DNA from 4 places in the Citrobacter sp. VF227 genome. Region 3 is predicted to be linked to each of the others. Evidence: predicted binding sites of a transcription regulator. Region 3 holds the regulator's gene; each other region holds the start of a gene.
What was found. The regulator CRP, encoded in region 3, controls carbon source genes, mostly activating them, when cyclic AMP is high. The targets are predictions, from matches to a motif close to ATGTGANNNNNNTCACAT.
Positions count from the first base shown of each region.

Region 1: a site for CRP is predicted at 2,006-2,023, ahead of focA (formate transporter FocA). Genes of this name have one in related genera too.
Region 2: a site for CRP is predicted at 4,476-4,493, ahead of ACU8YC_RS08895 (ABC-F family ATPase). Genes of this name have one in related genera too.
Region 4: a site for CRP is predicted at 2,474-2,491, ahead of ACU8YC_RS01800 (iron-containing alcohol dehydrogenase). Genes of this name have one in related genera too.

Region 1 covers NZ_JBRFVF010000002.1:219,517-227,291, reverse strand. The annotation lists gene pflB (formate C-acetyltransferase) at 1-1,030, opposite strand, end outside; gene focA (formate transporter FocA) at 1,090-1,947, opposite strand; gene ycaO (30S ribosomal protein S12 methylthiotransferase accessory factor YcaO) at 2,353-4,113, opposite strand; gene ACU8YC_RS08520 (DUF421 domain-containing protein) at 4,250-4,942, shown strand; gene serC (3-phosphoserine/phosphohydroxythreonine transaminase) at 5,155-6,243, shown strand; gene aroA (3-phosphoshikimate 1-carboxyvinyltransferase) at 6,312-7,595, shown strand; gene cmk ((d)CMP kinase) at 7,767-7,775, shown strand, end outside.
Region 2 covers NZ_JBRFVF010000002.1:307,475-315,249, reverse strand. The annotation lists gene ACU8YC_RS08920 (phosphoethanolamine transferase) at 1-1,218, opposite strand, end outside; gene mntS (manganase accumulation protein MntS) at 1,495-1,623, opposite strand; gene mntR (manganese-binding transcriptional regulator MntR) at 1,810-2,283, shown strand; gene ACU8YC_RS08905 (anion transporter) at 2,280-3,392, shown strand; gene ldtB (L,D-transpeptidase) at 3,454-4,374, opposite strand; gene ACU8YC_RS08895 (ABC-F family ATPase) at 4,607-6,202, shown strand; gene ACU8YC_RS08890 (DUF1479 domain-containing protein) at 6,346-7,608, opposite strand; gene ACU8YC_RS08885 (Cof-type HAD-IIB family hydrolase) at 7,758-7,775, opposite strand, start outside.
Region 3 covers NZ_JBRFVF010000005.1:11,543-19,317, forward strand. The annotation lists gene ACU8YC_RS16380 (ABC transporter ATP-binding protein) at 1-813, shown strand, start outside; partial or broken gene ACU8YC_RS16385 (hydrolase) at 858-1,917, shown strand; gene ACU8YC_RS16390 (YheU family protein) at 1,914-2,132, shown strand; gene ACU8YC_RS16395 (phosphoribulokinase) at 2,186-3,055, shown strand; gene ACU8YC_RS16400 (OsmC family protein) at 3,149-3,556, opposite strand; gene crp (cAMP-activated global transcriptional regulator CRP) at 3,863-4,495, shown strand; gene ACU8YC_RS16410 (YccS/YhfK family putative transporter) at 4,547-6,634, shown strand; gene argD (bifunctional acetylornithine/succinyldiaminopimelate transaminase) at 6,677-7,775, opposite strand, start outside.
Region 4 covers NZ_JBRFVF010000001.1:347,530-355,304, forward strand. The annotation lists gene ACU8YC_RS01790 (sodium:solute symporter family protein) at 1-254, opposite strand, end outside; gene ACU8YC_RS01795 (dihydrodipicolinate synthase family protein) at 331-1,215, opposite strand; gene ACU8YC_RS01800 (iron-containing alcohol dehydrogenase) at 1,208-2,377, opposite strand; gene dtnK (D-threonate kinase) at 2,548-3,792, shown strand; gene ACU8YC_RS01810 (D-threonate 4-phosphate dehydrogenase) at 3,785-4,771, shown strand; gene ACU8YC_RS01815 (DeoR/GlpR family DNA-binding transcription regulator) at 4,773-5,534, shown strand; gene ptrR (putrescine utilization regulator PtrR) at 5,531-6,406, opposite strand; gene sad (succinate-semialdehyde dehydrogenase) at 6,509-7,775, shown strand, end outside.

The DNA of each region.
Region 1 (7,775 bases), on a different contig from region 3:
CGCCCATACCACCGATAGATTCAGTTGCCCAGATTGGGTCACCGGAGAACAGTTCATCGTATTCTGGGGTACGCAGGAAGCGAACCATACGCAGTTTCATGACCAGGTGGTCAATCATTTCCTGAGCGTCTTGTTCGGTGATTTTGCCTGCTTTCAGATCGCGTTCGATGTAAGCATCCAGGAAGGTGGATACGCGACCGAAGGACATTGCTGCGCCGTTCTGAGATTTAACCGCGGCCAGGTAGCCGAAGTAAGTCCACTGGATAGCTTCCTGAGCGTTGGTAGCCGGACCAGAGATATCGCAGCCATATTTAGCAGCCATTTCTTTGATCTGACCCAGTGCGCGGTGCTGTTCAGCGATTTCTTCACGCAGACGGATAGTTGCTTCCAGGTTTACGCCGTTTTCCAGATCGGACTGCAGAGAGACGAACTGAGCGTATTTGTCTTTCATCAGGTAGTCGATACCGTACAGCGCAACGCGACGGTAGTCACCGATGATACGGCCACGGCCATACGCATCTGGCAGACCAGTCAGAACACCGGATTTACGGCAGTTCAGAATGTCTTTGGTGTAAACATCGAATACGCCCTGGTTGTGGGTTTTGCGGTATTCGGTGAAGATTTTTTTCAGCATCGGGTCCAGTTCGCGGTTGTACGCTTTGCAGGAACCTTCAACCATTTTGATGCCGCCAAACGGAATGATCGCACGTTTCAGCGGAGCTTCAGTCTGCAGACCAACAATTTTCTCGAGCGCTTTGTTGATGTAGCCAGCGTCGTGAGAAGTGATGGTAGAAGCAACGGAGGTGTCAAAGTCAACAGGCGCGTGAGTGCGGTTTTCCTGTTTAACGCCTTCCATCACGCTGTCCCACAGTGCAGTGGTCGCATCAGTTGCGCCAGCCAGGAAGGACTCGTCACCCTCATATGGAGTGTAGTTTTTCTGAATGAAGTCACGTACGTTTACTTCATTCTGCCAGTCACCTTTGGTAAAACCTTCCCAGGCTGTGGCTAACTTTTCATTAAGCTCGGACATGTAACACCTACCTTCTTAAGTGGATTTTTTATTTACTGCGTGTAATGGGCATCATCAGATTAATGATGATCGTTACCACGCAGATAAATGACCCAGTATGTCAACCCGACCAACAAACCGCCGCCGATAATGTTACCGATCGTAACCGGAATCAGGTTATCGGTGATGAAATTCATCACGGTCAGGTGAGAAAAATTCTCCGGAGAAGACCCAACAGCGGTCCAGAATTCCGGGGTGGCGAAATCGCGTATTACAATACCCATAGGGATCATAAACATGTTTGCGATACTGTGCTCAAAACCGCTGGCAACAAACATTGCGACCGGTAATACCATGATAAACGCTTTGTCCATCAGGCTGCGGCCAGAGTAGCTCATCCATACCGCCAGGCACACCATCAGGTTAGCCAGGATGCCAAGGCTTACTGCCTCAACAAAAGTATGGTGCACTTTGTGGTCGGCTGTTTGCAGGACGTTGAGCCCCCACGCGCCGTTGGCGGTCATGTATTCGCCGGAAAGCCACATCAGTAGCACGAAGAGCAAGCAACCCACCAGGTTACCGACATACACGTTAAGCCAGTTTTTAGCCAATTGGCCCCAGGTAATACGACCACTGGCTTTTGCTACGACAATCAATACGGTTGAGGTGAAGAGGTCTGCGCCGCAGACAACGCAAAGAATCAGCCCCAGGGAAAAGCAGATACCACCTACTAATTTTGCCATGCCGAAAGGCATAGTTCCGGTACCGGTTGTTGCGGTGATATAGAAAACAAAGGCAATTGAAATGAATACACCGGCAGTAATTGCCAGATAGAACGTCTTAAGCGGATGTTTCGTTGCTTTATAGACGCCTGCTTCTTCGGCAACTTTGGCCATTGCAGCAGGAAGAATAAGATCAAAAGGGTTGTCAGCTTTCACACTAACTCTCTCTTTATTAAGTCGGCGACGAGATACTAACAAAGCATTATAGATGAGAATTTGATATAGATCATATCTCGCCTGGCTTATAGGCCCGTAAGACGCATGGTTTTTATGCGATTACGGAGTAACTTGTTGATTATCCACGTAAAAATAAATTTTAAAAATTATAAAGTGAGTTGAATTTTTTCTTTTTGTCTCCTGTTAGACGGTTAATTAAAATGGAGTAATTGAGATAAAAAACTGCATTAATACGCTAATTTTTTTAATATCAACTACTAATATTTAACCTTGTTTTTACATTTATTTTCCGATTTGACCAAAATAAAAAAACAGGGCGCTTAAAGCGCCCCGTAATATATCCCAGACAAAACTTTTAGCCTACTTAGCGCAGGCTGACTGTCATTATTTTGACCAATGTGCCGCTTTCGCGCGCTGTAGTTTTTCATAGGCTTTCAGCAGAGACTGATGCGCCGGGAAAGCCTGCAGATCGCTATCAACGGTTTGCAACCCGTAGAATGGCGCTTCGCCACTCAATGCTGCACTTGCCGCTTCAACCGCCTCGGCACCGTACATGCGGACAAACGCATTCAGATATTGCAGCGGCTGACGATCTTCTTCCTGAGAGAGCAGAAGCAGCGTTTGCAGACAGCGGTAGTAGTTGGCACGTTCAGCGCTAAAGACGGAGGCATTGAATTCCATCGTCCATTCTGTCCAGACCAGCGCCTGCTCCAGGTCGCCACCGGCCAGCGCCAGCATCACTTTTAGCTCGCCAATACGCAGGGTGTACCAACCGTTATCCGCGCCGGTTGCCAGACCAAGTAGTTCGCGGACGCGGGTGAAGTCGTCAAAGCCTTCTTCATCCAGTTGTTCGATCAGGTTGAGATAGTCTTCTTTATCCCATTCACTTCCCGGCAGAGAGAGGATGGTGTCACGCAGATGGGCGCCCATGGCGTTGTTGGCTAACCACAGATCTTCAGCCGGGTAGATGTCAGACATTCCCGGAACAATAATGCGGCAGGCGTAAACGCTCAGATGCTCATAGTCGGCGATATACACTTCTTTATCTTCAGCATTGAAGATAGTCATCAGGGTGGCGAACTCTTCTTCCGTGGTGCCAGAGAAATTCCAGTCAACGAACGGATAGTCGGCATCCTGCTTGAACAGATCCCATGAAATCAGACCGCTGGAATCAATGAAGTGGGTTTCAAGGTTAGTGTGTTCAGCCACTTCTTCGTCGTCAAAAGTCGGTGGGGTGAAGACATCAAGGTCTTTCAGACCACGGCCCTGCAACAGTTCAGTGACGGTACGCTCCAGTGCTACGCCGAAATCCGGGTGCGCGCCGAAGGAGGCAAAGCAGGTACCGTTCGCCGGGTTGAACAGGACAACGCAAATCACCGGATACTTGCCGCCCAGCGAGCCATCGTAGGCGAAAATTGGGAAACCTTCCGCTTCCAGTTTGGCGATGGACTCCACCACAGCCGGATAGCGCGCCATGACTTCGGCCGGGATTTCCGGCAGGCTGATGCTTTCCGCAATAATGCGGTTCTTCACATGACGCTCAAAGACTTCAGACAGGCCCTGAACGCGAGCTTCGTTTCGCGTGTTACCCGCAGACATGCCGTTAGAAACATACAGGTTGCCGATAATATTCATCGGTATATAGACGGTCTGGTTATCAGACTGGCGGGTAAACGGCAGACCGCAGACGCCACGTTCTTCATTACCGGACTGTAGATCGATAAGCATGCTGCCAGTCAGTTCGTTTTCTGGATCGTAAAACGCTCGCAGTCGTGCATCCAGCAGACCTTCTGGTACATCGTCGTTTTCAGTCAGCGGGAACCATTTTTCGTTCGGGTAATGCACGAACGGACCGTTGGCGATGGTTTCACCCAGCCAGAAATCCGCAAAGAAGTAGTTAGTCGACAGACGCTCAAAGTATTCCCCCAACGCGGAAGCCAGTGCCGCTTTTTTTGTCGCGCCTTTCCCGTTGGTAAAGCACAACGCGCATTCTTTGTCGCGAATATGTACAGACCAGACGTTAGGGACGGGATTCAACCACGAGGCTTCCTCAATTTGAAAACCAAGGTCGAGCAATTTTTGCTGGAAGCGAGCGATGGAGTCTTCCAGAGCGGCATCTTTGCCGGGGATAAATGTTTGCGTCATGAAAATCACTTTTGTCGTACGGAAAGCGCGCAATGATACGGGTTTTCAATGAACGGCGCTATCGTCGCCGGATTCCAGGCGTAAATAAAAGCATTAGCTATGCTTTCTTACAGCCAACCACGTTTAGAGCATATTAATGAAAGCATTCGATTTACACCGTATGGCGCTTGATAAAGTGCCGATGGATTTTCTGGGCGAAGTTGCTTTGCGCAGCCTCTATACCTTTATATTGGTTTTTCTGTTTTTAAAAATCACCGGACGTCGCGGCGTACGTCAGATGTCGCTTTTTGAAGTCCTGATCATCCTTACGCTGGGTTCCGCAGCGGGAGACGTGGCGTTTTATGATGATGTTCCAATGCTGCCGGTGCTAGTGGTCTTTATTACCCTTGCAGTGCTGTACCGGTTGGTAATGTGGTTGATGGCACACAGCGAAAAAATGGAGGATTTGCTGGAGGGGAAGCCCGTTGTGATCATTGAGGATGGTGAGCTGGCATGGTCAAAGCTCAATAGCGCCAATATGACGGAATTCGAGTTCTTTATGGAATTGCGTTTGAACGGCGTAGAGCAATTAGGACAGGTGAAACTGGCCATTCTGGAAACGAACGGGCAAATCAGCGTCTATTTCTATGCCAATGAAGATGTAAAGCCGGGACTCAGTATTCTGCCAAAACGCTGTACGCAACGCTTTAAGATAATGCCTGAAGCTGGGGACTATGCCTGCATACGTTGCAGTGAAGTGGTGCAAATGAATGCCGGCGATCATCAATTATGCCCGCGCTGTGCAAATCCAGAATGGTCGAAGGCCAGTCGGGCAAAACGGGTTACCTGACAGCGAAAATCTCGGTTTTTACCCGTCAATCCGATAGATTCTGTTGTGTGACCAACGACACATTTTTACCCTGGTCATTTTTACCCATTGCGGCGCGTGTCACTGAATGATAAAACCGATATCCACAGGAATAACTTATACCAATATCTGTCACCGGATTATCGTCAATGACAGGATGTTGATTGGACAACAACACAACGTGGTGAGGGGAAATGGCTCAGGTCTTCAATTTTAGTTCAGGTCCGGCAATGCTACCGGCAGAAGTACTTAAACTGGCTCAACAGGATCTTCGCGACTGGAACGGTCTTGGCACGTCGGTGATGGAAATTAGCCACCGTGGCAAAGAATTCATTCAAGTCGCAGAGGAAGCAGAGCAGGATTTTCGCGATCTTCTCAGTATCCCCTCCAACTATAAAGTGTTGTTCTGCCATGGCGGTGGCCGTGGGCAATTCGCGGGTATCCCGTTAAATATTCTGGGTGACAAAACCACGGCGGATTACGTGGATGCTGGGTATTGGGCCGCCAGTGCAATTAAAGAAGCGAAGAAGTACTGTACGCCAAACGTTATCGACGCCAAAGTCACCGTTGACGGACTGCGTGCCGTTAAGCCGATGAGTGAATGGCAGCTTTCTGACAATGCGGCGTACTTGCACTATTGCCCGAATGAAACCATCGATGGCATTGCGATCGATGAAACGCCGAATTTTGCCAGCGGCGTGGTGGTTACGGCGGATCTGTCCTCGACCATTCTTTCCGCACCGATTGACGTTAGCCGCTATGGCGTAATTTATGCCGGAGCGCAGAAAAACATTGGCCCGGCGGGGCTGACGATTGTCATCGTGCGTGAAGATTTGCTGGGTAAGGCCCATGTGTCTTGCCCGTCAATCCTCGATTATACCGTGCTGAATGACAACGACTCCATGTTTAATACGCCGCCAACTTTTGCCTGGTATCTGTCTGGCCTGGTCTTTAAATGGCTGAAAGAGCAGGGCGGTGTTAACGCGATGGATAAAATTAACCAGCAAAAAGCGGAACTGCTGTATGGCGTAATCGATAACAGCGATTTCTACCGTAATGACGTGGCGAAATCGAACCGTTCTCGCATGAACGTCCCGTTCCAGTTGGCTGATAGCACGCTGGATAAACTCTTCCTGGAAGAGTCTTTCGCTGCGGGCCTGCATGCGCTGAAAGGGCATCGTGTGGTCGGCGGTATGCGCGCGTCCATCTACAATGCAATGCCGCTGGAAGGTGTAAAAGCGCTGACCGATTTCATGGTCGATTTCGAGCGTCGCCGCGGTTAATCAGCTTTATTTTCATCCCCACAGCCAACCTGTGGGGTTTTTATGTCTGTTTTTGAGAGTCGAGTTTCATGGAATCCCTGACGTTACAACCCATTGCGCGGGTGGATGGCACCATCAATCTGCCTGGATCCAAAAGTGTTTCTAACCGCGCTTTGCTGCTGGCTGCATTAGCAAATGGCACCACTGTTCTGACCAACCTGTTGGACAGCGATGATGTCCGCCATATGCTTAATGCTCTGAATGCGTTAGGGATTATCTATACCCTTTCAGCCGATCGCACGCGTTGCGAGATAATCGGTAATGGCGGTGCGCTGCATGCAGAAGGTGCTGTGGAGCTGTTCCTTGGCAATGCCGGAACCGCAATGCGCCCGCTGGCCGCAGCGCTGTGCCTGGGCAACAATGACATCGTGCTGACGGGCGAACCGCGCATGAAAGAGCGCCCGATTGGTCATTTGGTTGATGCGCTACGCCAGGGCGGAGCCAACATTGAATACCTGGAGCAGGAAAACTATCCGCCTTTACGTCTGCGCGGTGGTTTCACCGGAGGACAGGTTGAGGTTGACGGCAGCGTATCCAGCCAGTTCCTCACGGCATTGCTGATGACTGCGCCGCTGGCGCCGCAGGACACGACGATCGTCATTAAAGGCGAGCTGGTATCCAAACCTTACATTGATATCACACTGAACCTGATGAAAACGTTTGGTGTCGAAATTGAGAATCAGAACTACCAGCGCTTTGTCGTGCAGGGTCAGCAGCAGTATCAGTCGCCGGGTGCATATCTGGTTGAAGGTGATGCTTCATCAGCTTCCTATTTTCTCGCGGCAGGCGCTATTAAAGGCGGTACGGTAAAAGTCACCGGGATTGGCCGCAACAGTATGCAGGGTGATATTCGCTTCGCTGATGTACTGGAAAAAATGGGGGCGAAAATCACCTGGGGTGATGACTTTATTGCCTGTACTCACGGTGAGCTGAATGCAGTAGATATGGATATGAACCATATTCCCGATGCGGCGATGACCATTGCCACGGCTGCGTTGTTCGCTAAAGGCACCACAACCTTACGTAATATCTACAACTGGCGCGTCAAAGAGACCGACCGCCTGTTCGCGATGGCGACCGAGTTGCGTAAAGTGGGGGCGACGGTGGAAGAGGGCGAGGACTATATTCGCGTTACACCGCCAGCGACGTTACAGTTTGCAGATATCGCGACCTACAACGATCACCGCATGGCGATGTGTTTCTCGCTGGTGGCGTTGTCTGACACGCCGGTAACCATTCTGGACCCTAAATGTACTGCCAAAACCTTCCCGGATTATTTCGAACAGCTGGCGCGTATTAGTACACCTGTCTGATTTTATTGCCGCACCCTTGGGTGCGGCACATTCCGTCATCTCCGGCTGTCTATTTATTCTACACTCAGCTTCAATGATTCTGCATTTTTCACACAAAGATAACGTTCGTTGTCGTTGGCGCGTATAATGCGCGGCGTTCACGTTAACGTATGCCCGTTTAAGGAGAAAAAGATGACGGCA
Region 2 (7,775 bases), on a different contig from region 3:
TTCGTAAAGCTGGCGCAGCAGGTCATCCGTCTGCGTCATGGTGTACAGGTAACAGGAGGTCTCTTTTGACTGGACAAAAGTTTCGTATTTTCCTTGCGTACGGTCGCAGGCCTGCGGATGCGAGCCCATTAAATGCAGTACGATCAGCTGCGGCTGCGTGCGCTCGGTTGCCAGCACCTGGGCGGTCATCTTCAACAGCGCTTCGTCGCGGGTGTTTTTGTCTGCTTCGAAATCACCGTTTTTGAGGAACTGAACTTCATCTGCTCGCTTCGCAATACTGGCAATAGCCGTATCGTATTCACCAATCTGTCCCTGATTGGAAAACCACCACGTCTGGAATCCTGCGCGGTTGGCCAGAGTAACAAAGTTGTCCTGGAACTGGGGCTTATTATCAACTACCCGATTCAGGGTTAAGCCGAGTGATTTTTGCGTAGAACCACTGGCGGCAATGTAATCCGCGAAGATATAGCCGTTAACCGAGCTGGCAAACGGGGTGTTATCCCAGTGGCCGCCAAACGCGCCTAACGCATCGCGGCGGGCGCTTTCGCCGATCACCACCACGTAGGTGTGATACTTCGGCTTCACGGCGGTTACCGTCCAGCTGTCTTTGACGCTCGACAGCTTCGCCATACGCTCCTGCTCGTCGAGCACTTCGTTGTTATTGACGATCACGTCCTTGGCAAATCGGAAAACCGGATAGCCGGTATCTTTCAGCTTGAACACGCCACCCCAGGCCAGGTTTTGCACCGGGTTAACAAAGAACGCGACAATGCTGAATAACAAACAAACGCTGTCGAACTTATTCCAGCCGCGCTTTTGTTCATCTTTTTTACGACGTACGGCGATAACACCAAGGGCGAAAATAAACATGCCAACCAGATAGCTGTACCACGGGAAGATGGTCAGAATTTCGGTGGACTCTTCCATATTGGTAGAGTGTAGGGCCAGTAGCGTGTTGAAGTTCGGCGAACCGTATGCCTGGCCGAACGGAAAATACATTGCCGCAATCAGCGAGCAAATGCCAATCAGCGCTTTCTGCGCGCGCGGCGCACTGCGCCACATCAGCATTAATATACAGGTGAAAGCAACGCTATAGAGCAGGCTAAGCGGATAGCCCAGCGCAAGATTGATCAGCAGAGACTGTAAGAAATAGAGGCCAGTCCACGGACTAATCGCCCGGCTGCGAGCAATGATTGAATCTTTGAGGGTTAAATTCATATGCCACTGTTACAAAAACGCCATGTGCTTACCCTGGCGCTAAGGGTCATTGCCTGCCTGAGAGAGCGAGAAGAGGGATAGGGTCCGCATCCGCGAGCCGCAATATACGCAGGGCTGCGAAAAGATAGAGTGTGTGCAAGAGAAGGTCAACTACTACAAAGAAATTGTTTTGCGAGGGACGTGGCAAAACTGACAAAAAGAAGGGTTATTGGCACAAAAACGATCGCTGTATTCGGGTGACCGCAGGAAAAAGAAGCGGCGTACCGCAACGCCGCATTATTTTTCTGAAGGTTTATCCTGCTCTGGTTTGCTGTTAATCATGTCGCACAGCATAGAGATCAGCATTAACCGTACTTTAAAGGGAGAGTGGCTAAACACGCGTATACACCTCTTAAATTCATTCATATAAACCTCCTGACTTCACGATCCCATCAGTCCGTGAGGGATGTCTTTATTATATACAGATATAGCACAGGCTATATTATATAGCTATTGCTAAAACGTTAATTTTTTGTGCCCACGCAACTCTGGTTTACAATGAGCCTTCTCTAATCAGATGCCGTTAACGCGTCACAGTAACGAGGAAGCAGAATGAGTCGTCGCGCAGGTACGCCAACAACAAAAAAAGTGACGCAATTGGTGAATGTCGAAGAACACGTTGAAGGGTTTCGTCAGGTTCGGGAGGCGCATCGCCGCGAGCTGATTGATGACTACGTAGAGCTGATTTCCGATCTCATTATTGAGGTGGGGGAGGCGCGCCAGGTTGATATGGCCGCGCGGCTTGGGGTTTCCCAGCCGACGGTTGCCAAAATGCTTAAGCGCCTGGCTTCCGTCGGGTTGATTGAAATGATCCCCTGGCGGGGCGTGTTTTTAACCGCAGAAGGAGAACGGCTGGCTCAGGAGAGTCGGGAGCGTCATCAGATCGTAGAGAATTTCCTGTTGATTTTAGGCATCAGCCCGGAAATTGCCCGTCGTGACGCGGAAGGAATGGAGCATCACGTCAGTAAGGAAACGCTGGAGGCTTTTAGCCGGTTTACGCAACAGCAAGGAACAGGCTCTGAATGAGTTTCCCTTTACTACGCGCCTTGCAGCGCGATCGCTTTTTCCAGCTGTTAATCATCGTCGGGGTTGCACTGAGCCTGTTCACGCCATTTGCGCCCCGGCTGTGGCCAGGTGCCATTGACTGGCACACGATTATTACGCTTAGCGGCCTGATGTTACTGACCAAAGGGGTCGAGCTCAGCGGCTATTTTGATGTGTTAGGGCGCAAAATGACCCGCCGCTTCAACACAGAACGCCAGGTGGGAATATTTATGGTGCTGGCGGCGGCGCTGCTGTCGACGTTTCTGACCAATGATGTGGCGTTGTTTATTGTTGTTCCGCTGACGATCACCCTGAAAAAATTATGCGCTATTCCGGTGAATCGCCTGATTATCTTTGAGGCGCTGGCGGTTAACGCCGGATCGTTGCTCACGCCAATAGGTAACCCGCAAAACATTCTGATGTGGGGGCGCTCTGGCTTGTCATTTGCCGCATTTACCTGGCAAATGGCGCCGCTTGCGGGGGCCATGATGCTGACGCTGGTGGTGCTGTGCTGGTTCAGTTTCCCGAATAAAGCATTGCATTATCACACCGGTACGTCCGCGCCTGACTGGCAACCGCGTCTGGTGTGGAGCTGTCTGGCATTGTATATCGTCTTCCTGGCGGCGTTGGAGTTAAAACAAGAGCTGTGGGGGCTGGCAATCGTCGCTGCAGGGTTCATGGTGCTGGCTCGCCGCGTGATCCTCAGCGTTGACTGGACGTTGCTGTTAGTGTTTATGGCGATGTTTATTGATGTGCACTTGCTGACGCAACTCCCGGCCTTGCAGGGGATCACCCACCAGATTGGCACGCTTTCAGCGCCGGGGCTGTGGTTGACGGCCATTGGCCTGTCGCAGTTTATCAGTAATGTTCCCAGTACAATTTTGCTGCTGAACTACGTCCCGCCGACGCTATTGCTGGCCTGGGCGGTCAATGTGGGTGGCTTTGGGCTGTTGCCGGGATCGCTGGCGAATCTTATTGCTTTGCGCATGGCAAACGACCGCCGGATCTGGTGGCGTTTTCATTGGTATTCGATGCCGATGCTGATATGGGCGGCGCTGGTGGGGTATGGTTTGTTGCTGATGCTGTCATAGCGGCGCAGAGACAATAAAAAAGGCGGATGATTCATCCGCCTTTTTCGTATCAGGTATGTGCTTAGTTCAGACGAACCGGCATACCAGAACGGTTCTGTACCGCCTGCTCAACGACGGCCTGATCGACGTCAGGCTGACCGGTGATGCTGGTAATGCTCTTATTCAGCGTAATTGGTACGATTTCCCCGCCTTCGAACTGTGCTTCAGTGGTAGACAGTGGGTTGTGTACCTCAATGTAACGGCTGCCGTCTGGTTCGGTAGTGGCTTTTACCGGCTCATCGATAAACTGTACGCGGGTGCCGACCGGCACATTTTCAAACAGGAACTTGATGTCGTCGTTACGCAGACGCACGCAACCATGGCTGACGCGTAAGCCGACGCCGAAGTTAGCATTGGTGCCGTGGATAGCGTACAGGCGACCGATATACAGCGCGTACAGCCCCATCGGGTTATCCGGACCTGCCGGAACAACGGCTGGTAGCGGTTCGCCCGCTGCGCGGTATTCCGCATGCATTTTCGCCGTAGGCGTCCAGGTTGGACCCGCTTTTTTACGTTCTACTTTGGTGGTCCAGTTGATTGGCGTGTCTTTGCCCAACTGACCGATACCGATCGGCAGAACAATGACGGTGTTAGTGCCTTTCGGGTAGTAGTACAGACGCATTTCAGCGCTGTTAATCACAATACCTTCATGCACGGTATCCGGCAGGATCAACTGCTGAGGGATGTTCAGCACGGTACCGCCTTTCGGCAGGAAGGTATCCACGCCCGGGTTAGCTTCCAGCATGTTAGACAGACCCATCTGATACTCTGCCGCAAAATATTCCAGCGGTTGGGTGTTGCCTTCAGGAATCGTGATGACCTGGTTTTGGCCAATCAAACGGCTGCCATCGGTAGGCAGCGGGTACGTGACGGCAGAGGCGGTGTTACAAAAACCAACTATTGCGAGTGCCGCCGCGAAAAGCGTTGTTAATTTCATATTCATGTTCATGTATGCGAGATTCAGTGCCAGGCAGGCTAGTGGGTTGAGATTTATGTAGTGTTGGGCACGCATTATATGTGCAATCTGAGCAACAAGGAATTCGGATGTGTACTAAATCACATTTTTTTCCTCACGCTTTCACTTTACCCCTTCAGCATCAAGGCGCGATCTTATCGCAGACTTATGGCATAATAAGCGGTTTGTCACATATTTCTTTCTCTTTCAGGATACGCCAGTGTTAGTTTCCAGCAACGTCACCATGCAGTTCGGCAGTAAGCCGCTGTTTGAAAATATTTCCGTCAAATTTGGCGGCGGCAACCGTTACGGCCTGATTGGCGCGAACGGTAGCGGTAAATCCACTTTTATGAAAATTCTCGGCGGCGACCTCGAACCGACGCTGGGCAACGTTTCCCTCGATCCGAACGAGCGCATCGGTAAGCTACGTCAGGATCAGTTCGCCTTTGAAGAATTCACCGTGCTTGACACTGTCATCATGGGTCACGGTGAACTGTGGGAAGTGAAGCAGGAGCGCGATCGCATTTATGCGCTGGCCGAGATGAGCGAAGAAGACGGCTATAAAGTTGCTGACCTCGAAGTTCAGTATGGCGAAATGGACGGCTATTCTGCGGAAGCGCGTGCGGGTGAACTGCTGCTGGGCGTCGGTATTCCGGTAGAGCAGCATTATGGCCCGATGAGCGAAGTCGCGCCCGGCTGGAAACTACGTGTGCTTCTGGCGCAGGCGTTGTTCTCTAACCCGGACATTCTGCTGCTCGACGAACCAACGAACAACCTGGATATCGACACCATTCGCTGGCTGGAGCAGACACTCAACGAGCGTGACAGCACCATGATCATCATTTCGCACGACCGTCACTTCCTGAACATGGTCTGTACGCACATGGCGGATCTGGACTACGGCGAACTGCGTGTTTATCCGGGTAACTACGACGAATACATGACAGCGGCAACTCAGGCGCGTGAACGTCTGCTGGCCGATAACGCCAAGAAGAAAGCACAGATTGCCGATCTGCAATCCTTCGTCAGCCGCTTTAGCGCCAACGCGTCTAAATCTCGTCAGGCAACCTCTCGTGCGCGCCAGATTGATAAGATTAAGCTTGACGAAGTGAAAGCGTCCAGCCGTCAGAACCCGTTCATCCGCTTCGAACAGGATAAGAAACTGTTCCGTAACGCGCTGGAAGTGGAAGCGCTGGCGAAAGGTTTTGATGAAGGCCCGCTGTTTAAAAACTTTAACCTGCTGCTGGAAGTGGGAGAGAAGGTTGCCATCATTGGTGCCAACGGCGTGGGTAAATCCACCATGCTGAAAACGTTGGTTGGCGATTTGCAGCCAGACAACGGTACCGTGAAGTGGTCTGAGAACGCCCAGGTTGGTTACTACGCGCAGGATCATGAATACGAGTTTGAAAACGATCTGACCGTTTTCGAATGGATGAGCCAGTGGAAACAAGAAGGCGATGATGAGCAGGTTGTGCGCAGCTTCCTTGGTCGTCTGCTGTTCAGCCAGGACGATATCAAGAAACCTGCAAAAGTGCTCTCCGGTGGTGAAAAAGGACGCATGCTGTTCGGTAAGCTGATGATGCAGAAACCGAATATTCTGGTGATGGATGAACCGACTAACCACCTGGATATGGAATCTATCGAGTCGCTGAACATGGCGCTGGAAATGTATCAGGGCACGCTTATCTTCGTTTCTCACGACCGTGAGTTCGTCAGTTCCCTGGCGACCCGCGTGATTGAGATTACGCCGGAACGTGTGATCGACTTCACCGGCAACTACGAAGATTACCTGCGTAGTAAAGGTATTGACGGTTAATTTACCCGTCGTCTTTCGTGTTACAGGTGTGTTGGCTGCACCTGTTCACCCCGGTCACTTACTTATGTAAGCTCCCGGGGATTTACAGGCTGGTCGCCTTCCTGTAACGCGAAATACCTAGGGAAAATTGTGTAAGCTACATATTAAATAATCCCCAGCGCGCGTTTACCGTGGATATTCAAATCCTCCAGTGTGAAGCGTCCTTCCCAGTGAGTTTCATAATCCTCTCGAGGGAAATCACCCGGCGATGCGCCTTTTTCCAGCGCGGCTTTTACTTTGTGAGCGTAGGCCAGATTCTTTTCGCACATCGGTGCGGCAGGGATGTACATCACGTTGCCCCAACCTTGTTGATTTTTTACCGGCGCGACGGAGTGAATAACATCACAATGCCACCAGACGGAATCTCCGGCTTCCAGTTGTGGAATGCTGGTTAGCGCTTCAATCAGCAGCGGATGCCATTGCGCGGAAATCGGCAGGACTCTGCCGGGCGCTACGCCGCAAAGTTCATCTTCCGGCACATCGTCAAGCAATGGGCGTAACAGCACATACGCCATCGTTTCAGGAATAGGGACCACATGCAACAATCCCTGACCGGGCAGCATATCGGATAATGCAGTCCAGCCCTGGAAGGTACGGAATACTGAACATTTGGTGGTGTTATCCACGGTGTACTCTTCTACTTCGGTGCGATGCGCAGCCTGCCACGGATCGTACTCTTCCAGTTTACCATTGAAAACATTCGCAAAAACCTGCTGATATGCCGGCAGAAGCCAACGTTCCAGCGCGCCGGAATCCGTATGCGCGCCCAACCCTTTGGACGTTGTTCCCGGCGGACGACGACGTATGCGGTCAGGGTAGATAACGCTGACATCCGGGTTAAACCATTGTTTCCCTTCGCTTGTAAACGTCCACAGGCGATTAAGGAATGACTGTGCATTGGCCATTTCTTCGCTCTGGCGGGCCTGCATCTGTGCCTGGGACCAGTAGATGGGGTAGATCTCCGGGCGGGATGCGCTGAGGGTGCCAAAAAAGTTATCACCGGGGCCTTTGTAGACCTCATCAAAATGGTTGCGATCCAGGTAATCGAGCATCGACTGATCCCATGCCAGCGCCTGTTCGCGGGGGAAATGCCCCTTAATAACCGCGCATCCGCGACGCTTAATTTCTTCACGCTGCTCTGCACTCACGCGACCCGCTTTGATATCCGCATAGGACAACACAGGCCATACCGGGGAGCCTTGCGCTTTGAGGGCGTTGATTTCCGCCACGCGGGTGGCAATGGCATCGCTCAGCTGGTTGAAGATCAACTGAACATCCCCAAGCTGTGCCCGCAGTTGCTGTTTCATCTGACGGATTGCCGCTTTGTGATCGGCAGGCAACGTGTCGCTGGTAAAAGTAAAAGCCATAACCACCTCGCATTAACTTTCATTCGAAACTAAATTTGATTGCAAGTGATAATATAAGTTAAAAATTAGTTAATGCAAGTTTAAAAATATGCTGGTGTGCGCAAAGTGAGAATAGAGTGAAAGCCGGGGCGAGCGCCCCGGTTATGGGATCAGCTGTTAAAAGGGGA
Region 3 (7,775 bases):
CCAATCAGCGGCGAGATTGGCCTGGCGAAAGGCATCAAGCTGGGCTACTTCGCGCAGCACCAGCTGGAGTTTTTACGCGCCGATGAATCGCCTATCCAGCACCTGGCTCGCATGGCACCACAGGAGCTGGAGCAGAAACTTCGAGACTACCTCGGCGGATTCGGCTTCCAGGGCGATAAGGTCAGCGAAGAGACCCGTCGTTTCTCCGGTGGTGAAAAAGCACGCCTGGTACTGGCGTTGATCGTCTGGCAGCGCCCGAATCTGCTGCTGCTCGATGAACCGACCAACCACCTGGATTTGGATATGCGCCAGGCGCTGACCGAAGCGCTGATCGATTTCGAAGGCGCGCTGGTCGTGGTCTCGCACGACCGTCACCTGATTCGCTCTACCACCGACGACCTGTATCTGGTGCATGACAAGAAAGTCGAGCCGTTTGACGGTGATCTGGAGGATTATCAGCAGTGGCTGAGCGATGTGCAAAAACAGGAAAGCCAGGGCGACGAACCGGCGAAAGAGAGCGTTAACAGCGCCCAGGCGCGTAAAGACCAGAAGCGTCGCGAGGCTGAACTACGCACTCTGACGCAGCCGTTGCGTAAAGAGATTACCCGTCTGGAAAAAGAGATGGAGAAGCTGCACGCACAGCTGGCGCAGGCAGAAGAGAAACTCGGCGACAGCGAACTGTACGACCAAAGCCGCAAGGCTGAACTCACGGCATGCTTGCAGCAACAAGCCAGCGCGAAATCCGGGCTCGAAGAGTGCGAAATGGCCTGGCTGGACGCGCAGGAACAGCTTGAGCAGATGCTGGCAGAATAAGCGCAAAATCACATATTGGCTAACCCGCATGCGCTGCGCGCGGTATAGTTATTCTTTCCGAATATTAATTGCTCTGGTGTTATGGTTGAAATCACGTCCACAGAAATGACTCCACCTACCGAAGATTCGCGAGATTTCCGTCCAATGCGCGGTATCAGTAACCGCCATCTGCAGACGATGCTGCCGCGTTTAATTCGCCGCAAGGTGAAGTTCGATGCCCACTGGCAGCGTCTGGAATTGCCAGACGGTGATTTTGTCGATCTGGCGTGGAGTGAAGATCCGCAGCAGGCGAAACACAAACCGCGCCTGGTGGTTTTTCACGGCCTGGAAGGCAGCCTGAACAGCCCCTACGCACATGGCCTGATTGAAGCAGCACAAAAGCGCGGCTGGCTGGGTGTGGTGATGCATTTTCGCGGCTGCAGCGGCGAACCAAATCGTCTGAACCGCATTTATCACTCCGGTGAAACAGAAGACGGCACCTGGTTTTTACACTGGCTGGAGCGTGAGTTCGGTCGTGTGCCGACCGCAGCGGTAGGCTATTCGCTTGGTGGAAACATGCTGGCCTGCCTGCTGGCAAAAGAAGGCACCGAGATTCCAATTGATGCTGCTGTTATCGTCTCTGCCCCTTTCGTGCTGGAAGCCTGTAGTTACCACATGGACAAGGGATTCTCCCGGGTCTATCAGCGCTACCTGCTTAATCTGTTGAAAGCCAATGCCTCGCGTAAGCTTGAGGCTTATCCTGGCTCACTGCCGGTGAGCCTGGCCCAGTTGAAATCTCTACGTCGCATTCGCGATTTTGACGATCTGATCACCGCCAAAATTCACGGTTTCGCCGATGCGATAGACTATTACCGTCAGTGTAGCGCCATGCCATTGCTTAATCAGATCGCCAAACCGACGCTGATTATCCATGCCAAGGATGATCCGTTTATGGATCATCATGTGATCCCTGAGCCGGAAAACCTGCCCTCGCAGGTGGAGTATCAGCTTACTGAACACGGCGGCCATGTCGGATTCATTGGCGGTACGATACGCCATCCGGAGATGTGGCTGGAATCCAGAATCCCGGACTGGCTGACAACGTATCTGGAGACTTCATCATGATTATTCCCTGGCAAGACATCTCCCCGGACGCGCTGGACAATCTGCTTGAAAGCTTTGTCTTGCGCGAAGGCACCGATTATGGTGAACATGAACGCTCGCTCGAACAAAAAGTCGCCGACGTCAAACGCCAACTACAATCAGGTGAAGCCGTGCTGGTGTGGTCCGAATTGCATGAAACGGTCAACATTATGCCGAGGAAGCAGATTCGCGAGTAATCCGTAGCCGCCGGCCGACTTTACTATAATTACAACCATTTCATGGAGTTGTTATGTCTGCCAAACATCCGGTGATTGCGGTAACAGGATCCAGCGGCGCGGGGACCACCACCACCAGCCTCGCGTTTCGTAAAATATTCGCGCAGTTAAATCTGCGCGCCGCCGAGGTGGAAGGCGACAGTTTTCATCGCTATACCCGCCCGGAAATGGACATGGCGATTCGCAAAGCGCGCGATGCCGGGCGGCATATCAGCTATTTCGGCCCCGAAGCTAACGACTTCGGTCTGCTGGAGCAAACCTTCATTGAATACGGTCAGACGGGCAAAGGTCAGTCGCGTAAATATCTGCACACCTACGATGAGGCCGTACCGTGGAATCAGGTTCCGGGGACATTTACGCCCTGGCAGCCGCTGCCTGAACCGACGGATGTCCTGTTCTATGAGGGACTTCACGGCGGCGTTGTCACCCCGCAGCAAAATGTGGCCCGGCATGTCGATCTGTTGGTTGGTGTGGTGCCGATCGTGAACCTGGAGTGGATCCAGAAGCTGACCCGCGATACCAGCGAGCGTGGACACTCGCGTGAAGCGGTGATGGACTCGGTGGTGCGTTCAATGGACGATTATATCAATTACATCACGCCGCAGTTTTCTCGTACGCATATCAACTTTCAGCGCGTACCGACTGTAGATACCTCTAACCCCTTTGCCGCCAAGAGTATTCCGTCACTCGATGAAAGCTTTGTCGTGATTCATTTTCGTAATCTGGAAGGGATCGATTTCCCATGGCTACTGGCCATGCTGCAGGGCTCATTCATTTCTCATATCAATACATTGGTTGTTCCGGGCGGGAAAATGGGTCTGGCGATGGAATTGATTATGCTGCCGCTAGTCCAGCGACTGATGGAAGGTAAAAAGATAGAGTAAGGTGTTTTTTTGCCGGATGGCGGATAATGCCTTATCCGGCCTACGCGTTTAAATCCTGTAGGCCTGATAAGTATATCGCCATCAGGCATAACATCACGAAGCGGCAACCACTTCATAGGAGTGGGTAATGTTCACCGCCTTTTCCAGCATCAGCGCCACGGAGCAATATTTTTCCGCCGAAAGATCGACCGCGCGAGCGACGGACGCATCTTTCAGATCGTTACCCGTTACAACGAAATGCAGGTTGATGTGGGTAAACAGGCGTGGCGCTTCATCACGACGCTCGGAGGTCAGCTTCACTTCGCAGTTGGTCACATCCTGACGACCCTTTTGCAGGATCGACACCACATCAATTGCGCTGCAACCGCCCGCAGCCATTAAGACCATTTCCATCGGGCTCGGCGCTTTATCACCGGAGTTACCGTCCATCAAAATCTGGTGGCCAGAGGCGGACTCACCGAGGAAGGTTAACCCTTCAACCCACTTAACACGTGCTTGCATATTTTATTACTCCGATGCATCAATTTTCCTGACAGATTACGCGCACACAACAAATCTCGCAACGGAAGGCGACCTGCGTCATGCTGAAGCGAGACACCAGGAGACACACGGCGAAAGCTATGCTAAAACAGTCAGGATGCTACAGTAATACATTGACGTACTGCATGTATGCAGAGGACATCACATTACAGGCCGTCGCACGTATTGACAGCCCCCTTCCCAGGTAGCGGGAAGCACATTTTTGCAAACCCAGAGGCAGGTAATATTTTGGCTCTGGAGACAGCTTATAACAGAGGATAACCGCGCATGGTGCTTGGCAAACCGCAAACAGACCCGACTCTCGAATGGTTCTTGTCTCATTGCCATATTCATAAGTACCCATCGAAGAGCACGCTGATTCACCAGGGTGAAAAAGCGGAAACGTTGTACTACATCGTTAAAGGCTCAGTGGCAGTGCTGATCAAAGATGAAGAAGGGAAAGAAATGATCCTTTCTTATCTGAATCAGGGCGATTTTATTGGTGAATTAGGCCTCTTCGAAGAAGGTCAGGAACGCAGCGCCTGGGTCCGTGCTAAAACTGCATGTGAAGTCGCTGAGATTTCGTACAAAAAATTTCGCCAATTAATCCAGGTCAATCCAGATATTCTGATGCGCCTGTCCTCTCAGATGGCTCGCCGTCTGCAGGTCACGTCTGAAAAAGTTGGCAACCTTGCCTTCCTCGACGTTACCGGTCGTATCGCGCAGACTCTGCTGAATCTGGCGAAACAGCCTGACGCGATGACCCACCCGGACGGCATGCAGATTAAAATCACCCGCCAGGAAATCGGCCAGATCGTTGGCTGTTCCCGTGAGACCGTTGGTCGTATTCTGAAGATGCTGGAAGATCAGAATCTGATCTCCGCACACGGTAAGACCATCGTCGTCTACGGCACACGTTAACCCCATCGAAGTGGCGCGTTACCCCGTAATGCGCCACTTTTGTTTGCACCGATGTGGCGAAGACTGATATATCACCCTGAGATCAACTACGCACTACGACAGACGCTGGTGCTATGTTTACCTGTGGCCGTCGGTCTGATCATCGGGCAGCTTCATCTGGGGCTCCTCTTCTCCCTCGTCCCTGCCTGCTGCAATATTGCCGGTCTTGATACCCCGCATAAGCGCTTTTTCAAACGCTTAGTGATTGGTGCGTCTTTGTTTGCCGGATGCAGTCTGATCATGCAGATACTGCTGGCACAGACTATACCGCTGCCGCTGATCCTCACTGGCCTGACGCTGATTCTTGGTGTAACCGCTGAATTAGGCCCTCTGCATGCACGACTACTACCTGCCTCGCTTATCGCGGCAATTTTCACGCTCAGCCTGGCCGGGAACATGCCCGTCTGGGAGCCACTGCTGATCTACGCGTTGGGTACATTGTGGTACGGCCTGTTCAACTGGTTCTGGTTCTGGATGTGGCGTGAGCAGCCGCTGCGTGAGTCGCTCAGCTTGTTGTATCGTGAATTAGCCGATTACTGTGAGGCCAAATACAGCCTCCTGACTCAGCATGCCGATCCGGAAAAAGCGCTACCCCCCCTGCTTGTGCGCCAACAAAAAGCGGTAGATTTGATTACCCAGTGCTATCAGCAAATGCATATGCTGTCGGCACATCGCAACAACGATTATAAGCGCCTGCTACGTGCCTTTCAGGAGGCGCTCGATTTACAGGAACATATTTCCGTCAGCCTCCACCAGCCGGAAGAGGTGCAAAAGCTGGTCGAACGTAGCCACGCCGAACAGGTGATCCGCTGGAACGCGCGCACCGTCGCCGAACGCCTTCGCGTTCTGGCCGATGACATTTTGTATCACCGCTTGCCAACACGTTTTTCAATGGATAAACAAATTGGCACGCTGGAGAAAATTGCCAACCAACATCCGGACAATCCGGTAGGACAATTTTGTTACTGGCACTTCAGCCGTATTGCCCGCGTGCTACGCACCCAGCGCCCACTGTATGCCCGGGATTTAATGGCTGACAAGCAGCGTCGGCTGCCGCTGATCCCTGCCCTGAAAAGCTATCTGTCGTTGAAATCCCCGGCGCTGCGTAATGCCGGACGCATCAGCGTCATGTTGAGCATTGCCAGCCTGATGGGCAGCGCCTTACACCTGCCAAAACCCTATTGGATTTTGATGACAATCCTGTTCGTCACGCAAAATGGCTACGGGGCGACCCGGGTACGTATTTTACACCGTTCAGTAGGGACGCTCGTTGGCCTGGTGATCGCTGGCGTCACACTGCACTTTCATATTCAGGAGAGTTACACGCTGGCAGGCATGCTGCTGATAACCCTGGTGAGTTATCTGACCATCCGTAAAAACTACGGCTGGGCTACCGTCGGCTTTACGGTCACCGCGGTATACACCCTGCAGTTGCTGACACTGAACGGGGAACAGTTTATCGTGCCGCGGTTTATCGATACGGTCACTGGTTGCCTAATCGCCTTTGGCGGGATGCTCTGGCTATGGCCGCAGTGGCAGAGCGGCCTGCTGCGTAAAAACGCCCACGATGCGTTAGAAGCCGATCAGGAAGCCATCCGCCTGATCCTTAGCAACGATCCGCAGGCCACACCGCTGGCGTATCAACGCATGCGGGTCAACCAGGCGCATAACACGTTGTTCAACTCACTTAACCAGGCGATGCAGGAGCCAGGATTCAACTCGCACTATCTGGCGGACATGAAACTGTGGGTTACGCATAGCCAGTTCATCGTCGAACACATCAACGCGATGACCACGCTGGCAAGGGAACATACGATGCTGACGCCGGATTTGGCGCAGCGGTATCTGGAGTCCTGTGAAATTGCGATCCAGCGCTGTCAGCAACGGCTGGAATATGACGGCCCAGGAAGCTCCGGCGATGTAAATATTCTCGAGGCGCCAGAGATGCTGTCCCACGGGCCTTTAAGTACCCTTGAGCAGCATCTACAGCGGATATTAGGGCATCTGAACACCATGCATACCATTTCGTCGGTAGCATGGCGTCAGCGACCGCATCACGGGATCTGGCTGAGCCGCCGGTTGCGGGATATGAAGGGTTAAGATCGACTGCCAGATGCGCTACGCTTATCCGGCCTAAGATCGTCAAGCCACCACTTTCGCCACGGCCTGCGCGAAGCGCTGCATCCCTTCATCGATATCGGTCTGCTCCACCACCAGCGACGGCGCGAAACGCATCACGTCCGGTCCGGCGTTCAGTACCATCACGCCTTCATTCGCCGCGGCGTACAAGAAATCACGCGCCCGGCCTTTAAACTGCGGCTTCAGTTCGGCGCCAATCAGCAGTCCCATACCGCGAATGTCGCTGAAAATGTCAAACTGCTGGTCAATTTTCTGCAAATGCTGAACAAACGCCTGGCGTTTGGCCTGAATACCTTCCAGCACTTCCGGCGTGTTGATGATATCAAACGCAGCTCCCGCAACCGCACAGGCCAGCGGATTACCGCCATAAGTGGAACCATGCGAGCCCACGTGGAACGCCGAGGCAATCTCCTGGGTAGTCAGTACCGCACTCACCGGGAAGCCGCCGCCGAGCGCCTTGGCACTGGTCAGGATATCCGGCGTCACGCCGTAGTGCATATAGGCAAACAGTGAGCCAGTACGCCCCATCCCGCTCTGTACTTCATCAAATACCAACAGCGCCTGGTGCTGATCACAGAGCTCACGCAAGCCTTGCAGGAATGCCGGCGTTGCCGCAGTAACGCCACCCTCGCCCTGAATAGGCTCGATCACCACCGCGCAGGTGTGATCGTCCATCACCGCTTTGACCGCATGCAGATCGTTAAACGGGACATGGATGATATCTGCCGGTTTGGGTCCAAAGCCGTCGGAATATTTCGGTTGCCCGCCAACGGATACGGTAAACAGCGAACGACCGTGAAACGCGTTGTGGAAGGCAATAATCTTGGTTTTGAACGGGCTATGGCGCACGCAGGCATAGTGGCGCGCCAGCTTAAAGGCGGTTTCGTTAGCTTCGGTACCGGAGTTCATGAACAGTACGCGCTCGGCGAAGGTCGCATCAATGAGTTTACGACCTAAGCGTAACGCCGGTTCGTTGGTGAAAACATTGCTGGTATGCCACAGGGTTTCGCCCTGGGTGGTTAACGCCTCAACCAGCGCCGGATGGCAATGCCCTAACGCGGTAACTGCAATACCGCCTGCGAAATCAACATACTCTTTACCC
Region 4 (7,775 bases), on a different contig from region 3:
GCACCGAGAACAGACCAGGATGCGGCTATTCCGCCTTCAAATGCTGCCTGAGCGGTACCAATGGTCGATTTGGCGCCGATATATTCGGACATAAGGAGAATACCGACGATGAAGGCAGGCATGGCACGCGAGCCTTCCATAAAATCGCCAGCATTTTTACTGCGTAGGCGGAAAGTGAGCCAGGTTGTAAAAATAATATAGGCAATCACGATCCCTACAATGATCAGAGTGTCTGAAGAGGTAAATGAGTTCATCTTAGCCGCCCTCCAGGGCGTACGAATCCAGGGGGCGCTAGGCTCCCGGGTATTCTTGTGACGATTGAGAAATCCTTTAGTGGGCGAGATGCGACACTATCTGGCGGATAGTATTTTCCTGTTGCTCACTAAACGTGACGGCGTAACGACTTGCGCCTACCTCATGTCCCATGATTTGCAATGCTTTTTTGACTGCGGCGGGCGAGAACGCAACGTTATAGAGCTCGGTTCGCAAACCCGTGACGCTTTCCTGCGCTTCACGCGATCCGACAACATCACCGGCCTTGAATCGCGTCCAGATAGCGTTAATTTCTTTTGGCGCTACGTTCGCCAAACCGGAAATACAGGCTGAACAACCGTCAACGAATCCTTGATGAATCAGCGAGTCCGGCCCATTTAGCACATCAAAACCTTCGATATCTTTGACGGCGTTGAGGAAACCTTCGAGGCTTTCATAGCTCCCGGCGCTGTCTTTGATACCAATGATGTTGGGATGCGTCGCCAGTACGCTTGCGGTTTCTGGTTCAATGGTGTTACCCGTACGTGCCGGAATGTTATAGAGAAATACCGGCACCGATAGCGCGTCGGCAATCGCGGTATAATGAGCAATCAGTTCCTGCTGTTTGAGCGGAACAAAATACGGGGTAATCACCGATACGGCATCGACGCCCATTTTTTCAATTTGCTTGCCCAGACGAATGGTTTCACGGGTTGAGATTTCACCGATATGCGCAACCACATTTGCCCGTCCAGCGACTTCCTCAACGCAGGTGCGGGTCACTGCTATTTTTTCTTCCTCGTTAAGCACAAAAAACTCACCGTTCGTACCGCCGCAGAAAATGCCGTTGCCGGCGTTTAGCTGGCGATTAACCTGATTTTTGAGCTCGTGGAGGTTTAGCGCCCCTTCGTTGTCAAAGGGGGTGACGATTGCCGTCAGTACACCACAAATTTTCTTACTCATGATTCACTCCTTTGGTAATCAGTTCTGGAAAAAGTGTTTGATAAATAGCCTCAACATCGTCATGGCTTACCTGACAGGGTGTGTTGTTAATAAGACGTTTTACGTTGAGCGCGGCATCGGCGAGAGTGGAAATATCTGTGGGTGGTACCCCGAGCGTTGCCAGGTTATCGGGCAGGTTGAGTCGTTTCACAAGTGCGGAGAAGTATTCCACCAGCGCGAATGATTTTTCTTCGGTACTCAGGGTCCGATCGGCATCAGGCAACAGATCCCAGACCTGAGCGAACTTGTCGACCACATGAGGACGGATAGCTTTCATGCAAGGGGCTAACAGAATGGCATTGGCTATACCATGAGGCAGGTGATAGCGACCTCCGAGTGGGTAAGAGAGTGCATGGACAAGATGTGTTCCGGCATGATTAATCGCGACTCCGCCATAATATGACGCCCACAGCATTTCCAGTTTAGCCAGCAAATTGTTCGGTTCATTAACCGAGGTTTCGATGTTCTTCAGCAACTTCTGTAACCCGATGAGCGCCGCATTGTCACTGATCGGATTGGCGATGGTGGCTGTAAAGCACTCAATCAGATGACATAACGCATCTATTCCGGTTGATGACGCAATATGCGCTGGCATGCTGGTCGTCAGTTCCGGCAACAGGGCAACGTAATCGGGTAATAGCACCGGAGAAATGATGCCGACCTTGGTGTTTTGTTCCGGGATCGCCAGAATCGCATTAGGAGTTGCTTCAGAACCCGTCCCTGCAGTGGCTGGAATCAGCACTGAAGCTACGCGGTGCAGCGGTTTCTCGCCTGCCAGCATGGCGTCAAGAGAAGAGGATTCAGGATGACATAAGACTGAGAGCAACTTCGCTACATCCAGTACGCTGCCACCACCAATACCTATCACCATCTCTACGTTAAGACCTTTAACGCTTTCTAACAGTGCCGCAACGTCATGATGACCCGGCTCGGCAGGCACGCTATCAATAAGTGTGACCTGGCGGCCATCGTTACTGAGCAAGGTGCGGATCTGCGCCACTGCATCCAGCCTGACGATATTGCTATCGGTCACCAGCAATAGCTGGTGCTTGCCTGTCAGTATTGGTTCCAGCGCGGGGATGGCATTTGAACCGCTAATCACGGTGCTATTGATTGTTGCCACAACATTCTCCTGTAGGTGAGTGATTGAATTCGCTCATTTCGTTTCAAAAGCGATTTCATCATGGGCTAAATTTATAATTTATCTCGGAACTGAATAAATTGAGCTTGCTCACATTTAATCAAATGTGATTGAATATAATCATTATCAAAATTCAACAACCCGGAGCATGGATGAGTAGACATGTTGTAAGACCCCAGATCCTTGTCATTGCTGATGACTTTACGGGGGGAAATGATGCGGGAGTGAGTCTGGCGATGACGGGAATGACGGTGAACGTCGCTTTCACATTGCCCTGTGCCGATGATGCAGATGTGCTGGTCATAAACAGCGATAGCCGGGCACTGGATGCTCAACAAGCCGCGGCGAGGGTAAGCGATTTGGCTCTTGCCTGTCAGGCAGAACCTCAGACGCAGTGGCTGAAGAAAATCGATTCAACATTGCGGGGTAATCCGGGGGCGGAACTGGACGCGTTGATGCGAGTTACGGGCAAAAAACGTGCCATTTTAGCGGCTACTTATCCTGCCGCAGGCCGTACCACCGAGCAAGGGCAATGCCTGATTCACGGCGTTCCGGTAACGCATACCGAATTTGCCAGCGATCCTAAAACACCGGTGATGAGTGCTGATATCTGTGAAGTGATACAGGCGCAAACCACCATTGCGTGTCGGTCGATGTCTCTAAATGACTACACGCAGCACCTGCATGAGCCTGTTGTTGAGACGCCGCAGATTTGGGTTGTGGATGCGCGGACTGACGCTGACCTTGATGTGATTGTTACTCAAGCGCTGATGCAGGATGAGCTGCCGTTGTTGGTGGGGTCAGCCGGAATCTGTGATGCACTGGCGCGCCATGTGCGGGCACCTTCTTCCCAGCGCTTGCTGGCTGTTGTGGGATCAATGAGTGAAATCGCTCAACAACAGGTTGCCGCTGTGTACCAGAACCCGCAAGTGGGGATGGTATTCATCGATATCGAGAATATTTTCAGCGGTGGTTCAACAGCGTACGTGCAGCGCATTGTTGGAATCCTCGCCTCTGGTAAACACTGCATCGTTCACACAAGTCCCGACAGTGAAGCGCGCCATCATATTCCGCAGTTGTGCGTGCGCATGGAGATGAATCGCGTTCAGCTCGGTGAAAAAATCTGCCTGTTTCTTGGACAGCTTATCCGCCAGGTTTTGCAAGAGGTATCGCCAGGCGCGCTGTATCTCTCTGGTGGCGATGTGGCGATGGCGGTTGCAGACGCCCTTAAGGCAACAGGATTTCGAATTACCGACCGTGTGGCCCAGTGCGTGCCGTACGGTCATTTTGTCGGTGGCGACTGGCAACGCCCGGTTATGACAAAGGCAGGGGGATTCGGTGACGAAACGACGTTGCGTCAGGTTTTAAATTTTATCGAGGAGAACATGAGTGAATAACATTATTGCAGTAACAATGGGCGATCCTGCCGGTATTGGACCTGAGATTATTATTAAATCGCTGGTGGAGGGAGAACTCTCTGGCGCGCCGGTTGTGGTTGTGGGATGTGCCCAAACGCTGCGTCGTATCCAGTCATTAAATGTCACACCGCCAGCGGAACTTCGGGTTATCGACAGCGTAGACCTGGCGCAATTCGCCCCGGGTGTTATCAACGTGATTGATGAACCGCTTGCCGATCCTACCGCTCTTCAGCCAGGAGTGGTGCAAGCGCAGGCGGGAGATTTGGCCTATCGCTGCATAAAACGCGCTACAGCACTGGCGCTAAGTGGTGAAGTTAAGGCTATTGCTACCGCGCCGCTGAATAAAGAAGCGTTGCATCTGGCGGGACATCATTATCCCGGACATACCGAACTGCTGGCACAACTGACCAACAGCAAAGACTACGCGATGGTACTTTATACCGATCAGCTTAAAGTCATTCACGTTACCACCCACATCGCGTTGCGCAAATTTCTTGATACGCTCAGCGAGCAACGTGTAAAAACGGTCATTCAGGTGGCGAATGATTTCCTGCGTCTGGTAGGGTTCGATAATCCACGTATTGCGGTTGCTGGCGTCAACCCCCATGCCGGCGAAAATGGCCTGTTTGGCGAGGAAGAGATAACGATTGTCGGACCTGCGGTGCGTGCAATGCAAGCGGAAGGGGTAAATGTTACGGGACCCTGTCCACCGGATACGGTATTTATGCAGTGCCACGAAGGTATGTACGACATGGTGGTGGCGATGTATCACGATCAGGGCCATATTCCGCTAAAATTGTTGGGATTTTATGATGGGGTGAATATCACCGCCGGATTGCCGTTTATTCGCACCTCTGCGGACCACGGTACGGCGTTTGATATTGCCTGGACAGGAAAAGCCAAGTCTGAGAGCATGGCGGTGTCTATCCAGTTAGCAATGCAAATTACGCGGGAATAAAATGAAGGGATATAATCGGTTAGAACAGATTATGGATTATCTGAAAGGGCATAATCTGGCGACAGTTGAACAGCTCGTCGCTGTGACTCAGGCCTCTCCGGCGACCATTCGTCGCGATCTGATCAAGCTTGACCAGGAAGGTGTCATCAGCCGTACCCACGGAGGCGTCACGCTTAACCGGTTTATTCCTTCACAACCTACCACGCATGAGAAAATGCAGCGTAGTCTGCTGGAAAAGCAGGCTATCGCCTGTGCGGCGGCAAACCTGGTGAAAGCCGGTGATGCTATTGTTCTCGACGCGGGGACGACAATGATTGAGCTGGCTCGTCAGCTCACCCATCTGCCGCTGCGGGTTATCACCAGCGATCTGCACATTGCGCTTTTCTTCTCTGAGTTTAAACAAATTGAAGTGACCATTATTGGCGGACGTATCGATGATTCCAGTCAGTCCTGCATCGGTGAACATGGACGTAAACTGCTGCAGAACGTCTGGCCAGATATCGCGTTTTTGAGCTGCAACGGTTGGGACATAACGCGAGGGATCACCGCGCCGACTGAAGAGAAGGCCGGATTGAAAAGCGACCTGATTGCTAATGCCAAACGTCGGGTACTGCTGGCGGACAGTTCGAAATACGGCGCATGGTCACTGTTTAACGTTACACATCTGGATGCGTTGACGGATATCGTGACCGATGCGCATCTCAATGAAGACGTGCGCGAGCAACTGGAACAGCTACCCTGCCAACTGACTATTGCCAGTTAATCCCTGGTCTGCGACAACTGGGGGTTCAATACCTCAATAAACGCTTCCAGTTGCCTCGTCATTGCGCCTCTGCGCCATACCAGCCACGTATTCAGCCAGCGCCAGTTTTCGCTTAGCGCCCAGGCGTTGACCTGATGATGTCCTGGCATACTCTCCAGCATCGAGCGTGGGATCAGCGCGATCCCCGCGCCGGCAATCACACAGGCCAGCATCCCGTGATACGACTCCATTTCATGAATAGTGCCGGGCATGGCGCGATCGGCATGAAACCAGCTTTCAAAATGGCGGCGGTAGGAACAGTTGGCCCGAAAGGCGTAAATACTGCACCCGTTAACGTCGCTGGCCCGCTGGATGGGAGGATGACCGTACGGAGTGACAATCATCATCTCTTCACGGTAGACCGGCATTCCTTCAAGGCCTGGGTGGGTAATCGGTCCGTCAACAAAGGCAGCGTTCAGCGTCCCGTCGAGCACACCATCCAGCATTGTGCCTGAAGGACCGGTCGCCAGCGCAAACTGAATTTTGGGATAACGCTGATTATATTCAGCCAGCGTCGCAGGAATGCGCACGGCGGCGGTGCTTTCCAACGAGCCAAGTGAAAACAATCCCTGCGGTTCATCCCCGGCGACAACCATTCTCGCTTCATCAACCAGTGCGAGGATCCGCTGGCTATAGCGTAAAAAGTTGTGGCCGGACGGGGAAAGCCGCAGACGCTGGTTTTCACGAATAAACAGATCGACGCCAAGGTCGGCCTCAAGCTGGCGGATGCGGGTGGTGAGGTTGGATGGCACACGATGCACCTTCGCGGCAGCCTGGGTAATACTGCCCGTCTCCGCGACGGCATTGAACATTTCCAGTTGCGTCAGGTCCATAATATTCTCTATTCGTGAATGGAGTGGTTAATATTATTCATTTTTCAGAAAGAGTAAATATGCGCATGATATAACCATACCCTGCGATAAAGAGAGGCAACTATGACTATCACTGCAGCAACACATGCGATTTCTGTCAATCCTGCTAATGGCGAAATGTTAACGGCGATGCCGTGGGCCAGCGCGGAAGAGATTACTCATGCACTGACCCTTGCCGCGAATGGTTACAGCGAATGGAAACACACTTCCGTTGAGCACCGTGCGCAAACGCTGCGTGATATCGGGCAGGCTCTGCGTAATCGCGCGGAAGAGATGGCGCAGTGTATCTCACGTGAAATGGGGAAACCCATCAAGCAGGCGCGTGCTGAAGTGGCCAAATCAGCCGCATTGTGTGACTGGTACGCCGAACATGGACCGGAGATGCTCAATCCGGAACCCACGCTGGTGGAAAACAATCAGGCGGTGATTGAGTATCGCCCCGTAGGAACCATTCTGGCGGTCATGCCGTGGAACTTCCCACTCTGGCAGGTACTGCGTGGCGCCATTCCAATTCTGTTGGCCGGAAATGGCTATCTGTTAAAACATGCGCCTAACGTAACCGGCTGTGCTGCGATTATCGCGCAGGTTTTGGCTGATGCCGGCGTACCTGCAGGTGTGTACGGTTGGGTGAATGCCGATAACGCCGGGGTGAGTCAGATGATCAATGACCCACGTATCGCAGCCGTAACGGTGACGGGCAGCGTTCGTGCTGGTGCGGCGATTGGTGCTCAGGCGGGCGCAGCGCTGAAAAAATGCGTGCTTGAACTGGGTGGTTCCGATCCGTTTATTGTCCTTAATGATGCCGACCTCGAGCTGGCCGTTAGAGCGGCGGTTGCCGGACGTTATCAAAATACCGGGCAGGTTTGTGCGGCAGCCAAGCGTTTTATAATCGAAGAAGGGATTGCGGCAGAATTTACCTCACGCTTTGTGGCGGCCGCGAGCGCGCTGAAAATGGGCGATCCGTTAAACGAAGAAAACGATCTGGGTCCGATGGCGCGATTTGATCTGCGTGATGAGTTGCACCAGCAGGTCGAAGCCTCCCTTGCTGAAGGGGCGCGGTTGCTTCTCGGCGGGGAAAAAATTGCCGGTAAGGGCAACTATTATGCCGTGACGGTACTGGGTAATGTCACCCCGGAGATGACGGCGTTCCGTCAGGAGTTGTTTGGTCCGGTCGCGGCGATTACCGTGGCAAAGAATGCGGAACATGCCTTAGCACTGGCTAATGACAGTGATTTCGGTTTATCAGCCACGGTATTCACGGCGGATGAAGCGTTGGCTCAGAAGATGGCGGCACGCCTGGAATGTGGGGGCGTATTCATCAATGGCTACA